2 regions of the Comamonas sp. 4034 genome follow, and region 2 is predicted to be linked to the other one. Evidence: predicted binding sites of a transcription regulator. Region 2 holds the regulator's gene; the other holds the start of a gene.

Region 1 (7,327 bases), on a different contig from region 2:
GAGCCGCTCGAGCGGACTTGGTCTGTACATCTGCCGGGAGCTGTGCACCCGCCACGGCGCTATGATCCGCTATGAAAGACAAAGCGCCCGTCACTCGGATATACGCGATGGGAATGCTTTCATCGTGCAGTTCCGCAGGGCTGCCAACTCCGTTGCACAACCATCTCTTGAGCGCCTGCTGCCGATATGAGTTTTGAAAATACCTCCGTTCTGGTCGTGGACGATGAGCCCGACCTGCGCACACTGTATGAACTGACGCTGCTGCGTGAGGGCTACCGCGTGCATACGGCTGGCTCGGTGCAGGAAGCGCAGTCCCAATTGCAGCAGCAGCAGTTCGATATCCTGATCACCGACATGCGACTGCCCGATGGCCTGGGCATGGAGCTGCTGCAGACGCTGCGCAGCCAGGGGCGCAGTGAGCGCGCCATCGTCATAACCGCCTATGGCTCAGCCGAAAATGCCATCGCCGCCTTGCGGGAAGGCGCCTTCGACTACCTCACCAAACCGGTCGATCTCAAACAATTCCGCCAGGTTGTCGCATCCGCGCGCCAGGGCCTGCCCAGTCCCTCTCCCGTGCAACAAGCACCGGCAGGCGACAGCAGTGCCCGATCCCCAGCAGCGGCAACAGCTCCGGCCAAGGAGCTGGTGGGCCAGTCACCAGCCATGCAGCAGGTGCGTGAGCGCATCGCCAAGGTGGCCAGCAGCATGGCGCCCATTCTGGTGCGCGGCGAATCTGGTACTGGAAAGGAACTGGTCGCCCAGGCCCTGCACTCCCACAGCCAGCGCGCTGCGGGCCCGATGGTGGCAGTCAATTGCGGCGCCATTCCGGAAGCGCTGCTGGAAGCCGAATTCTTTGGCGCCAAGAAGGGCTCCTACACCGGCGCAGCCCAGGACCGGGAAGGTTTTTTCCAGGCCGCGCATGGCGGCACCCTGTTTCTTGACGAGATCGGCGAACTGCCGCTGGCCATGCAAGCCAAATTGCTGCGGGCGATTCAGGAGCGAAAAATCCGCCCCCTCGGTGGTCAGCAGGAAGAAGCTGTCGATGTCCGCATCGTCAGCGCCACGCACCGTGACCTGGCGGCCGATGTGGCGCAAGGGCGCTTTCGCCAGGACTTGTACTACCGACTCAATGTCATCGAGATCGTGATTCCGCCTCTGCGCGAGCGGCGTGAGGACCTGCCTCAGTTGTGCACCGTGTTGCTGCAGCGCATTGCGCAAGACCACGGCCAGCCCGCCTACCAGCTGACGGAAGAGGCCCTCGCCACCATTGCGGCCTACCCGCTGGCTGGCAATGTGCGCGAGCTGGAGAACCTGTTGCTGCGCTCGGTCGCCTTGAGCGACGGATCACTGCTGAAAATAGACCAGCCAGCAAAAACCTGGCAGCCGGACCTGGCCAATGTAGCACCGCCACCCGCTGCGCAAGCGGCATTCCGGTTGCCAGAACCCTCCGCAACACCGGCCTCTCTGCCTTTGGCCGTCGGCGCAGCAACTGCGCCGCCCATCCCTGGCAATACCTACCCTTGCGACCAAGACCTGCCCCAGGATCTGCAAACCTGGATGGACGAGCTGGAGCGAGACATACTGGTGCGGGCACTGCGCGAATTCGGCTTCAACCGCACAGCGGCGGCAGCGCGCCTGGGCATCAGCCTGCGGCAAATCCGCTACCGGATGGAGCGGCTGCACATTGCAGATACGCATGACGGAGTTCCTCACCAGTGACGCCCGCCCCACGCGCATCGCAATTGCCAGTAGCCTGGGATGCCGGATGGCTACAAATGGCCACCCACTGTCCGTCACCCAATTTCGGCCCTCGGCCTGCAGCCACGGACATTGACCTGCTGGTACTGCATTCGATCAGCCTGCCCCCCGGCATCTATGGCACCGGAGACGTACAGCGCCTTTTTGTGAACCAGCTGGACTGGGACGCACATCCTTATTTTCAAGACATCCGCGGGCTGAAGGTGTCTTCGCACTTCTTTATCACCCGAGTTGGCACCGTCTGGCAGTTTGTAAGCTGCAATGACCGTGCCTGGCATGCAGGTGCGTCCAGTTGGCAGGGGCGTGAGCGCTGCAACGACTACTCCATCGGCATTGAGCTGGAGGGCCTGGAGGGCCTGCCTTTCGAGGCAGCGCAATATGCGGCACTGGCTCAAGTCTGCCAGCATGTCGAAAATGAATACCCAATCCGTCAGATTGCGGGGCATGAACATGTGGCCCCGGGACGCAAGCAGGATCCGGGCAGCGGCTTCGTCTGGCCTCAGTTGCAACAGATGCTGAACTGGCCCCGGGCCATGTTTCCGCCAGGTACCGTCTAGCTACGCTCCTTCTGCATTTTCAAAGCCCTTGGCGGCACCCGCCCCATCAGGAACGCGTGCATAACTGCACGCTTGGCATGGACGCCACACGCCGTCTGTCGTTGCCACTCGCGGCCAACATTTTTTTCAATCGCATGCAGGCCATGCATTGCCCGATGTGAGGCCCGCTTTTCCCTGCAAGCACGCACCAGCACTGCGCTCGCACACCGAAAACATGCATCGGTGCGCATTGCCGCGCATGCTGCGATGCAACGCAGACAGCTTTATCACAATTTGTCACGACTCATTTCCATATATTGCGAAGTACACTATAGGTAGTGTTCAGCAGGCCGCCAGACACTATATGTAGTGTCCAGAGTATTCCCAGCCCTTTCCTGCGGCTTCCTGCTGACGTCGCTTTTTTCGATTTTCTACCGGTTTTTTCAAGAGTTTCAGAGAGGACAACATGAACGCCGACTCGCTTTCCGCCGAACTGACACAACAGGACTCCAGCAAGCGCACGATTGACGGTTTCACCGTTCTTCCCGACTACCAGATCATTCGACGGAACGGTGCCGTCGTTCCTTTCGAGCCGCCAAAGATCACCACCGCCATGATGAAAGCCTTTTTGGCGGTGCATGGCACCCAGGGCTCCGCATCAGCCAGCGTGCGCGAAGTCGTGGAGAACCTCACTCACACTGTGGTTCGCGCCCTGATGCGCTCACGCCCTGGCGGCGGTACCTTCCATATTGAGGATGTGCAAGACCAGGTGGAACTGGGCCTGATGCGCAGCGGCAACCATGAAGTGGCGCGCGCCTATGTGCTGTACCGCGAGCGCCGCAACCAGGAACGCGCACAGTTGCACGCCGAGCACGCGCCCGCCCAACCCGAGCTGCACGTGCTGGACAAGGGCCAGCGCGTGGTGCTGGATGTGAAAAAGCTGCACGACCGCATCACCGCTGCCTGTCAGGGCCTGGGCCAGGATGTGGACCCTGCGCCGGTGCTCAGCGAGACCCTGCGCAATCTGTACGATGGCATGAACATGGACGAGGTTTTCAAAGCCTCCATCCTGGCCGCCCGCACCCTGATCGAAAAAGAGCCTGACTACACCTTTGTGACCGCTCGGCTGCTGCTGCACACCATCACGCGCGAAATCCTGGGCCAGGACGTGGCAGCCTCCGACATGGGCGCGGCCTATGCTGCCTACTTCCCAGGCTACATCGCCAAGGGCGTAGAGCACGACCTGCTCAACCCCGACATGCTGAATTTCGACCTGCCGCGCCTCGCCTCGGCCCTGAACGCCGAGCGTGACCAGCAGTTCGACTACCTGGGCCTGCAGACGCTGTATGACCGGTATTTCCTGCACGTCAAAAAGCAGCGCATCGAGCTGCCCCAGGCCTTCTTCATGCGCGTGGCCATGGGCCTGGCGCTCAACGAGAAGGACCGCAATGCGCGCGCAATCGAGTTCTATGAACTGCTGTCGTCGTTCGACTTCATGTCTTCCACGCCTACGCTGTTCAACAGCGGCACGCAACGCTCGCAGCTCTCCTCCTGCTACCTGACCACGGTCCCCGACGATCTGGGTGGCATCTATGACGCCATCCGTGAGAACGCACTGCTGTCCAAGTTTGCTGGCGGCCTGGGCAACGACTGGACGCGCGTACGCGCCCTGGGTGCCCGCATCAAGGGCACCAATGGCGAATCGCAGGGCGTGGTGCCTTTCCTCAAGGTGGTCAATGACACGGCCGTGGCCGTGAACCAGGGCGGCAAGCGCAAGGGCGCGGTCTGCACCTACCTGGAAACCTGGCACCTGGACATCGAAGAATTCCTGGAGTTGCGCAAGAACACCGGCGATGACCGCCGCCGCACCCATGACATGAACACGGCCAACTGGATTCCCGACCTGTTCATGAAGCGTGTGATGGAAAAAGGCAGTTGGACCCTGTTCTCGCCATCCGATGTGCTGGATCTGCATGACCTGTTCGGCGCCGCATTCGAGAAGGCCTACACCGCCTACGAAGCCAAGGCAGCCACCGGAGAAATTGCACTCTCCAAAACCCTGCCTGCCGTCGACCTGTGGCGCAAGATGCTGTCGATGCTGTTCGAAACCGGCCATCCCTGGATCACCTTCAAGGATGCCTGCAACGTGCGCTCACCCCAGCAGCACGCCGGCGTGGTGCACTCCTCCAATCTGTGCACCGAGATCACGCTCAATACCAGTGACACCGAAACCGCTGTCTGCAATCTGGGCTCGGTCAACCTGGCCCGCCATATCAAGGACGATGGCAACGGCGGCAAGCAGCTGGACCAGGACAAGCTGAAAAAGACGGTCAATACCGCCATGCGCATGCTCGACAACGTCATCGACATCAACTACTACGCCGTGGACAAGGCGCGTGACTCCAACATGCGCCACCGCCCGGTCGGCCTTGGCATCATGGCTTTCCAGGACAGCCTGTACCAGTTGCACATTCCCTATGCCAGTGATGCCGCCGTGCAATTTGCCGACGAATCGATGGAAGCCGTGTGCTACTACGCCTACTGGGCGTCGACCGAGCTGGCCAAGGAGCGCGGCGTGTACTCCAGTTACCAGGGCTCGCTCTGGAGCCAGGGCATCCTGCCGCCCGATACGCTGGACATGCTGGCCCAGACCCGTGGCAATGCAGACTATGTACAGGTGGACCGCAGCGCACGCCTGGACTGGGAAGCCCTGCGTAAGAAAATTGCCAAGGACGGCATGCGCAACTCCAACTGCGTTGCCATCGCGCCCACGGCGACCATCTCGAACATCGTCGGCGTCGACGCATCGATCGAGCCATCCTTCGGCAACCTGTCCGTCAAATCCAACCTGTCGGGTGAATTCACCGTCATCAACCAGTACCTGGTGCGTGACCTCAAGCGCTTGGGCCTGTGGGACGAAGTGATGGTGATGGACCTGAAACACTTTGATGGATCACTGCGCCCGATCGATCGCGTTCCGCACGAGCTCAAGGCTCTGTACGCTACCGCATTCGAAGTCGAGCCCGTCTGGCTGGTGGAAGCCGCGTCGCGCCGCCAGAAATGGATCGACCAGGCCCAGAGCCTCAATATCTATATTGCAGGCGCATCCGGCAAGAAACTGGACGACACCTACAAGCTTGCCTGGGTACGTGGCCTCAAGACCACCTACTACCTGCGCACCACCAGCGCCACACAAGTCGAAAAGTCCACCGTGCAAAGTCGTGTGCTCAATGCAGTGCCCAGCGCGGGCGCCGCGCCCGCTGCCACCGTGAGCGCACTGGATGCCGCTGCCGCAGCGGCCCGTTCGCAGGCCCCGGCCACCGACGTCAAGTTCTGCGCGATTGACGACCCCGGCTGCGAAGCCTGCCAGTAAACCTTTAGCCATCCACGCACGCGCCATCCCAATAATCCGTGGCCCGTGCGTCAGCCAGCAACGCAGATGGAGAGAACTAAATGCTGAGTTTTGAAGAAGAATCGCAAGCCACCGCAGCCATGCCCCAGGCAGGCAGCGGTACTGCCAGTACCCACAAGCGTGTCAATGCCGCCGACAAGCGCATCATCAACGCCAAGACCGACGTGAACCAGCTCGTTCCGTTCAAGTACAAATGGGCTTGGGAAAAGTACCTCGCCACCTGCGCCAACCACTGGATGCCGCAGGAAGTGAACATGACGCGCGACATCGCGCTGTGGAAGTCGCCCGACGGCCTGACGGAAGACGAGCGCCGCATCGTCAAGCGCAACCTGGGCTTCTTTGTCACCGCCGACTCGCTGGCGGCCAACAATATCGTGCTGGGCACCTACCGCCACATCACCGCCCCCGAATGCCGCCAGTTCCTGCTGCGCCAGGCATTCGAGGAAGCGATCCACACGCACGCCTACCAATACATCGTCGAGTCCCTGGGCCTGGACGAAGGCGAGATTTTCAACGCCTACAACGAAGTCAAATCGATCCGCGACAAGGACGAGTTCCTGATCCCGTTCATCGAAGCGATCATGGACCCGGACTTCCATACCGGCACGCCCGAGACCGACCAGACCCTGCTCAAGAGCCTGATCGTCTTCGCCTGCCTCATGGAGGGCCTCTTCTTCTACGTGGGCTTCACGCAGATTCTGGCACTGGGCCGGCAGAACAAGATGACCGGTGCCGCCGAGCAGTACCAGTACATCCTGCGCGATGAATCGATGCACTGCAACTTCGGCATCGACCTCATCAACCAGCTCAAGCTGGAGAACCCGCACCTGTGGACGCCCGCGTTCAAGGACGAAATCAAGGCACTGTTCCTCAAGGCCGTCGACCTCGAATATGCGTACGCCGAAGACACCATGCCGCGCGGCGTGCTGGGCATGAATGCCTCGATGTTCAAAGGCTACCTGCGCTACATCGCGAACCGCCGGGCCACGCAGATCGGATTGGAGGCATTGTTCCCCAACGAAGAGAATCCGTTCCCATGGATGAGCGAGATGATCGATCTGAAAAAGGAAAGAAATTTCTTCGAAACACGCGTCATCGAATACCAGTCTGGTGGTGCGTTGTCGTGGGATTGAAGAGCATTGAAAGTGCGAACCCAAGAAAAATGTGGTTTTCCTGATAGAAAACTGTGAAATTTGGCGTCTTTATTGAGGTTTGCACTATGACAGTTGCTAGCAGCTGATGCACAATTCAGTTTGCTATCAAAACTTCGTGTCGAATTCAATCAGGCATGAAGTCTGCTTTCTAAATTGACCGAAGGAGAAGAGCATGGCAACGTCCAAAGCAAGCAAGAAGTCTGCAGACACCAAGGCAACTGCTAAGAAGGCTGCAACTACCAAGGCTGCTGCCCCCAAGGCCGCAGCAAAGCCCAAGGCCGTCAAGGCCGCCGCTGCCAAGCCAGCGGCCAAGAAGACTGCAACCAAGGCAGCAGCCAAACCTGCAGCCAAGGCAGCAAGCACCAAAAAAGCTGCTGCCAAGCCAGCAGCCAAAAAGGCCGCCGCTAAGCCGGTAGCCAAGAAAGCTGCAGCACCTGCCAAGAAGGCTTCTGCAAGCAAGGCCGCTG
Region 2 (7,327 bases):
GAGCGTGGCGTGTTCCATCTCGGCCTCCAGGACTTCTGTGCCACCGTACCAGGCCGACAGCGCCCGGGCAGGAGCGCGTGGGAGGTCCCAGTTTGCTATCACTTTGTGAGCTGGTGGCGCTTCTTCATCCAGTGCGACAGGCATTTTCTGATCCCAAAGCAATGCCGCCACTTCCTCAAGGCTCGCATGCGTGGCCAGCGAGGCCGCCAGATGGCCCCGGTAGTACAGCTGGCCGCCTTCGACCTGGGTGATGGCGGATGCCAGTACCGGCGTCCCCCAATCCAGCGTGGACTGGGCGAGCCGCGCCGGGTTGCGTACCGATTGCCGTTGGATGGCGAGGCGCTGCACATCGGCTCGGGCATACACATGGCCGCGCTGGCCGGACTGGGTCTGTGCGCGCAGCAGGCCACGGCTGACATAGCTGTACAGGCTGGCGCGCTGTACACCCAGCACGGCGGCGGCCTGCTGGCTGCTCAACCAGGGGGAGTCGTCGAGAGGGGCATGAGCGGCGGGAGATGGGCGAGGCATGCGCCATGCTAGCCCACATGGATTGGCCCAATCAAGATTGACGGGGCAGGGCGCAGCGCGTGCAATGGCGGCCAGCACGACCGATTCGCGTGCGCCCTCGCCCATGGAGCCAGAAATGCAAATGTCCCTCGCCACCCCGCCTGCAGATGCGCTGCATCACCGTATTCGCCAAGCCGTGCAGCAGCAGTGGCATGCGGCAGGCCTGTTGGGGGCCCCCGCCTTCGATGCACAGGGGCTGCAGCTGGGTGGCGATGGCAGCGGCTACCCCTCCAGCTTTGCGGTAGATGTGGCCGCAGGCGCTTCCGTCGCAGCAGCCACACTGGCAGCGGCGCAGTTGGGCAGCCTGCGCAGTGGCAGTGCGCTTGCCTGCGCCAGTGTGCAGGTGCCGCATGCCCTGGCAGAAACCACGGGGTACTTCACCCTTGACGGGGTGCAGCCCGATCTGTGGTCGCCCATCTCGGGCCTGTACCCCTGCGGTGCGGCGGTGGGCCGGCCGGGTTGGGTGCGCATCCACGCCAATTTCGACCACCACCGCGATGGCGCATTGCAGCTGTTGGGCTTGCCCATCGGGGCCTCGACGTCAAAACAGGCCGTAGCGCAGGCATTGAATGCGTGGGATGCTATTGATTTTGAAACGCAAGCGGCCGAGCGCGGTTTGGTAGTGGCGGCTGCCCGCACCCCGCAGGAATGGGCAGCCCACCCGCAAAGCGCTGCGGTGGCCGCGCAGCCGCTGGTGCAGATCACGCAGTTGGATGCCGGGCAGCCAGCGTCGCCGCGTGCCTGGCCTGCGCTGCAGAGTGCAGGGCTTCTTTCGGGCATTCGGGTGCTGGACCTGACGCGCATCCTCTCAGGCCCGGTAGCCGCGCGAACGCTGGCTGCGCATGGCGCCGATGTACTGATGATCAACGGCCCGGGCCTGCCCAACATCGGTGCCATTGCTGATCTGAGCAGGGGCAAGCGCTCGGCCTTGCTCGATTTGAAGTCCGCCGCCGGCAAGGCCCAGTTTGCCAGCCTGCTGGACGGCGCACACGTGCTGCTGCAGGGCTACCATCCCGGCAGCCTGGATGCGTTGGGCTTTGGCCCGCAACAGGCGGTGCAGTTGCGCCCCGGCATTGTGTACGCCAGCCTGTCGGCCTATGGGCGCAGCGGGCCGTGGGCAGACCGGCGCGGGTTCGATTCGCTGGTGCAGACGGCCAGCGGCATCAACTGGGCGGAAGGCCAGGCTTTTGAGGGCATTGCAGGTGGCAACGCCAGTGTTGGCAGTGGCGGCCTGCGTGCGCTGCCGATGCAGATTCTGGATTACGCCGCAGGCTTCTGGCTGGCCTTCGGCATCCAGACCGCGCTGTACCGCCAGGCCACGCAAGGGGGGAGCTGGCATGTGCAGGTATCGCTGGCGCGCACGGCCCAGTGGCTCCGGGAACTGGGGCAGCGGCCTGTGCTGCCGCAAGGGCTTGGCGATACGGCCGAGGGAGTGCCTGCAGCCCGAGTAGCGCCTTACCTCGAAACGCTGACCAGCGGTTTCGGCGCACTGACTGCGGTACGCCACAGCGGCGTGCTGGGTGGTGTGGCCATGCCGTGGCGCTACCCGTCCATGCCGCCGGGCACTGCTGCGCCGCAGTGGTCTTGATCTGTGTGCAGTGATTGCTATGGTTTTTGATGCACTGCTGCGCATTGGCAGGGCGAGAAAGGCTCATTTCATGCAAAAAACCTGCGTTTGGAGGGCGTAGATGGTGCTGCATGCAGGCAAGTTGCGTTGGCGGCTTGCCCGGTCTCTCTGGTGGCCGTTGCTTTCGCCCGCATAATGGCGGGCTATGAGCGGCAATACCTTCGGCACCTTATTCACTGTCACCAACTTCGGCGAATCCCACGGCCCGGCCATTGGCTGTGTGATTGATGGCTGCCCCCCGGGCATGGCGCTGTGCGAAGCAGACATCCAGCACGATCTGGACCGTCGCCGCCCCGGTACCAGCAAGTACGTGACGCAGCGCAACGAGCCAGACCAGGTCGAGATTCTCTCGGGCGTCTACGAAGGCAAGACCACCGGCACGCCGATCTCGCTGCTGATCCGCAACACCGACCAGCGCAGCAAGGATTACTCCAATATTGCGCAGAGCTTTCGCCCTGGCCATGCTGACTATGCCTACTGGCACAAGTACGGTATCCGCGATCCGCGTGGCGGCGGCCGCTCGTCTGCGCGCCTGACCGCGCCCACGGTGGCGGCAGGCGCTGTGGCCAAGAAGTGGCTCAGGGAGAAGTTTGGCACCGAGTTCCGTGCCTGCATGCTGCAGGTGGGCGAGGTGGCCCTGCCGTTCGAGAGCTGGGAGCATGTGCCTGACAACCCGTTCTTTGCCCCCGTGGCCGATGTGACGCGCTACGAGGAATACATGGATGCGCTGCGCAAATCGGGCGATTCCTGCGGCGCGTTGATTCGCGTCAACGCCAGCGGCGTGCCCGTGGGCCTGGGCGAGCCGCTGTACGACAAGCTCGATGCGGACATCGCCTACGCCATGATGGGCCTCAATGCCGTCAAGGCCGTGGAGATTGGCGCGGGCTTTGACAGCGTGGCCCAGCGCGGCACCACCCATGGTGATTCGCTCAGCCCCCAGGGTTTTCGCAGCAACAACGCGGGCGGCATTCTGGGTGGCATCAGCACCGGGCAGGACATCGAGATCCGCATCGCAATCAAGCCCACCAGCTCGATCATCAGCCCGCGCGAGTCGATCGATGTCGACGGCAACAGCACCGAAGTCATCACCAAGGGCCGCCATGACCCCTGCGTGGGCATCCGCGCTGCACCCATTGCCGAGGCCTTGCTGGCCATGGTGCTGATGGACCATGCCCTGCGCCACCGCGCGCAGAATGCCGATGTGGTGGTGGGCTTTGGGCCGATTGCCGCGCAGGCCCCTGAGGTTTGATGGAAAAGAGCCTTAGAAGCCCGTCAGCTGTACGCCTGCTGCTATGAAAAAAAGTGAACCCGAGGGTTCGCTTTTTTGTTGGAGGGTTGAAAGCAGGGGGCTCAGGGCTTTTTCCTGCCCGTGTCCTTCTTGCCCGCAGCCGGCTTGGTCACCTCATCGACGATGGACTTGAACTGGTCGATATCCTCGAAGCTGCGGTAGACGCTGGCATAGCGGATGTAGGCCACCTTGTCGAGCTTTTGCAGCTCGGTCATCACCAGCTCGCCGATCAGATGGGTCTGCACCTCGCGGGCGCCCAGGCTGCGCAGCTTGTCTTCCACATGTTCGAGCGCCATGTCCACCTTGTCGATGCTGACCGGGCGCTTGCGCAGCGCCAGGCTGAACGAGCCGCGCAGCTTGCTGCGGTCATAGTCGATGCGGCGGCCATCCTTCTTGACGATGGCGGGGAAGCTCACTTCCGGCCGCTCATAGGTGGTAAAGCGCTTCTCGCAGTTGCCACACTGGCGCCTGCGCCGGATGAAGCCGCCGTCTTCTGCCACACGGGTTTCGACCACCTGGGTGTCGGGATGGTTGCAGAAGGGGCATTTCATAGGCGCTGGCGGTGTGTCAATCAGCGATACACAGGGAAGCGGGCGGTCAGCTCGTTCACCTTGGCGCGCACGGCGGCGATGTTGGCTTCATCGCGCGGGTTGTCCAGCACGTCGGCGATCAGGTTGGCCGTGAGGCGCGCTTCCTCGTCCTTGAAGCCACGGGTCGTCATCGCGGGGGTGCCGATGCGCACGCCGCTGGTCACCATCGGCTTTTCAGGGTCGTTGGGGATGGAGTTCTTGTTGATCGTCATGTGGGCTGCGCCCAGCACGGCTTCTGCTTCCTTGCCGGTAATGCCCTTGGCGCGCAGATCGACCAGCATCACATGGCTTTGCGTGCCGCCGGAGACGATGCGCAGGCCACGCTGGGTCAGCGTTTCAGCCACGATGCGGGCATTGGTCTTGACCTGCTGGGCGTACTGCTTGAACTCGGGCTGCAGCGCTTCCTTGAAGGCCACGGCCTTGGCTGCGATCACGTGCATCAGCGGGCCGCCCTGCAGGCCGGGGAACACGGCGCTGTTGATGGCCTTTTCGTGCTCGGCCTTCATCAGGATCACACCGCCACGGGGGCCGCGCAGGCTCTTGTGGGTGGTGGTGGTCACCACATCGGCGTGGGGCACGGGGTTGGGGTATTCGCCAGCGGCAATCAGGCCGGCGTAGTGGGCCATGTCCACCATGAAGATGGCGCCCACGTCCTTGGCCACCTTGGCAAAGCGGGCGAAGTCGATGGACAGCGAGTAGGCCGAAGCACCGGCAATGATCAGCTTGGGCTTGGTCTCGTGCGCCTTCTTCTCCATGGCGTCGTAGTCCAGCTCTTCCTTCTCATTGAGGCCATAGGAGACCACGTTGAACCACTTGCCCGAAATATTGAGCGGCATGCCGTGCGTCAAGTGGCCGCCTTCGGCCAGGCTCATGCCCATGATGGTATCGCCGGGCTTGAGGAAGGCGAGGAACACGGCTTCATTGGCCGAGGCGCCGCAATGGGGCTGCACGTTGGCGGCTTCTGCGCCAAACAGTTCCTTGACGCGGTCGATGGCCAGCTTCTCGGCAATGTCCACATACTCGCAGCCGCCGTAGTAGCGCTTGCCGGGATAGCCTTCTGCGTACTTGTTGGTCAGCTGGGTGCCCTGGGCCCACATCACGGCGGGCGATGCATAGTTTTCGCTGGCGATCAGCTCGATGTGCTGTTCCTGGCGCTGGTTTTCGGCCTGGATGGCCGCAAAGAGTTCGGCGTCGGTCTGTTCGACAAGAATGTTACGGTGGTACATGACGGTCGGTTGAGTCAGAAGTAACCCCCTGCCCGCCAGAAGCTGGCGATAGAAAGCAAGGGCTGCCCAGGCGCACGGCTAACACGTGGCAAGACACAGGCGGTGATCGTGGCACCGTAGTCCCTCGCACGGTACGCTCCCCGGTGGTTGCTGCAGGGCAGGCCTGCGTTCCACGTCAACAATCTGGTTGCTCAGATGTCTATCGCCAGTCGCGTACCCGGCTAGTGTAGCCGAGGCTTGGCAGACTGTAACTTCTACTGGACTAAATGCCCGGGCAAAGAAAAAGCACCCCGCAGGGTGCCCGTTTCATATCCAGAGCTGTCCAGTGGCCGCACCGGCCATCAGGAGCCCATGGCCACGGTCGTGGACTCGGTCTTGGCAGGCTGTGCCGTAGCGGCGCCAGCCTTGTCCACCAATGCTACAGTTGCAGTAGCGCTGTCTGCTGGTGCTGCGGGCACTGGGGCCTTGTTTTGCACTGCAGGCATGGTGACGGCCGGTGCGCTGGCCTTGGCAGACAACGATGGCTTGGCTGCGGGCTCTGCAGGGTTGCTGCGGCCATTGGCCACCTGCTTGATGCGGAAGTGCTCGGCCATCACCTTGGCAGCGTAGCCGCCGTCGTCGGGCAGGTTGGCAGCGCCCACATAGTATTTCAGACCGCCTTCAAGGGAGCCGGCGCGCTGGATGCATTCCTGCAGCACCTTCACACCCACGCGCAGGTTGGTCACCGGGTCGAATGCGGCAAAGTGGCCGCCAAAGTGTTCGTACTTGTCGGTGTGGATCTTGGTCATCACCTGCATCAGGCCCTGGGCACCCACCGAGCTTTGCGCGAAGGGGTTGAAGCTCGATTCCACAGCCATGATGGCCAGGATCAGGGTCGGGTCGAGCTTGGTTTCCTTGCCGACCTGAAAGGCTTCGGAGACCAGCACTGCCAGTGGCTCGGGCGCCACGCGGTACTTTTTGGCCAGCCAGTAGGCCACGGCTGCCTGGTTCTTGGGCAGTTGCTGTGGGTTGGTGGCCGTAGCGCGGTCCACCGCGGCAATGATGCTGGCATCCGTGCTGCCGGTGCTGTCGGCCACGGCATCGGCTGCGCTTTCCTGGCGTGCCTGCAGCCAGGTGCGCAGGTAGTCTTCCCCTGCATTGCGCAGATCTGCGCGCGAAAACAGGGTGAGCGCACAGAACGCCACCAACAAACCAACCAATGCCAAACTGTTGTGGGCCATGGCCACAATGCCATGGGCTAAGGTGCTGCCCAAAGAGCGCGCACCGGCAGCCACTTTCGCGGAAGCCGTCATACCAATGATTCCTTTCTCTGTCCTGCCGTCCCGATCACCGCCGTGGTGGGGTTGAAGACTGGCAGGTGGCGCAACACCGTCCTGTGTGGCACCAATCAGGCTGCCCGCTGCTTTGCAGGCGGCCCTTGTCGTTTCATGCACGCTGCTTGCGTGTCAGGGGCTACGATCAAAACACCAAGTGGGTGTGACTAAAAATTCAGCAAAAAATGCAATGGGACGAATTCTAGAAGCTCGCTTAATAAACAGTCAACACTATAGAATTCAAAATTAAGACAAAAAAGTAGTAAAAAAACGTGTATAGCGACCCGCCGCAGCGGACCCATGTGCACGGTAGGGCAGGGTGGATTGGGTCTCCACAGCCTAGTAAAAACCCGCACCTGTGGCCGCAATCGTTGTGTGCAGCTTTTGGCGGGTCATAGCCATAAACCATAAGATTGGTTATTTTTCATTGGCATAAGCAATCATTTGAAACTTCGATATTCCATATAAAGTTTCTTGCTTGGATGCTATGAAGTTATGAGTGCGTGAAGGCCAAAGTCTGCACGGCCTGCCCGCCGATGTATTCCGGAGTTGATGTTGGAAAAGAGGCGCGGTTGCCTGGCGGCACCGGGTTGAGGTTTCGTGAGCAGCCTGTAACTGGCGAGTGGCCCTTGCAGTGCCTTCCACGGCGATTGCAAACCATGTTTGGTAAGCGCAGATTTGCTATAAATCATGGGTAAAAATGCCCAATAACCTGT

What was found. The regulator NrdR, encoded in region 2, represses ribonucleotide reductase genes. The targets are predictions, from matches to a motif close to CACNANATNTNGTG.
Region 1: the regulator NrdR is predicted to act here: its motif matches at 2,653-2,666, upstream of ABIE32_RS14760 (ribonucleoside-diphosphate reductase subunit alpha).

Annotation. Positions count from the first base shown of each region.
Region 1 is NZ_JBNDIT010000013.1:78,998-86,324, forward strand. It holds gene ABIE32_RS14745 (ATP-binding protein) at 1-190, shown strand, start outside; gene ABIE32_RS14750 (sigma-54-dependent transcriptional regulator) at 187-1,719, shown strand; gene ampD (1,6-anhydro-N-acetylmuramyl-L-alanine amidase AmpD) at 1,716-2,315, shown strand; gene ABIE32_RS14760 (ribonucleoside-diphosphate reductase subunit alpha) at 2,761-5,667, shown strand; gene ABIE32_RS14765 (ribonucleotide-diphosphate reductase subunit beta) at 5,787-6,839, shown strand; gene ABIE32_RS14770 (hypothetical protein) at 7,033-7,327, shown strand, end outside.
Region 2 is NZ_JBNDIT010000006.1:190,322-197,648, reverse strand. It holds gene ABIE32_RS08965 (citrate synthase family protein) at 1-528, opposite strand, end outside; gene ABIE32_RS08960 (CoA transferase) at 644-2,155, shown strand; gene aroC (chorismate synthase) at 2,340-3,443, shown strand; gene nrdR (transcriptional regulator NrdR) at 3,545-4,033, opposite strand; gene glyA (serine hydroxymethyltransferase) at 4,054-5,298, opposite strand; ZMP/ZTP riboswitch at 5,356-5,521, opposite strand; gene ABIE32_RS08940 (transglycosylase SLT domain-containing protein) at 5,640-6,590, opposite strand.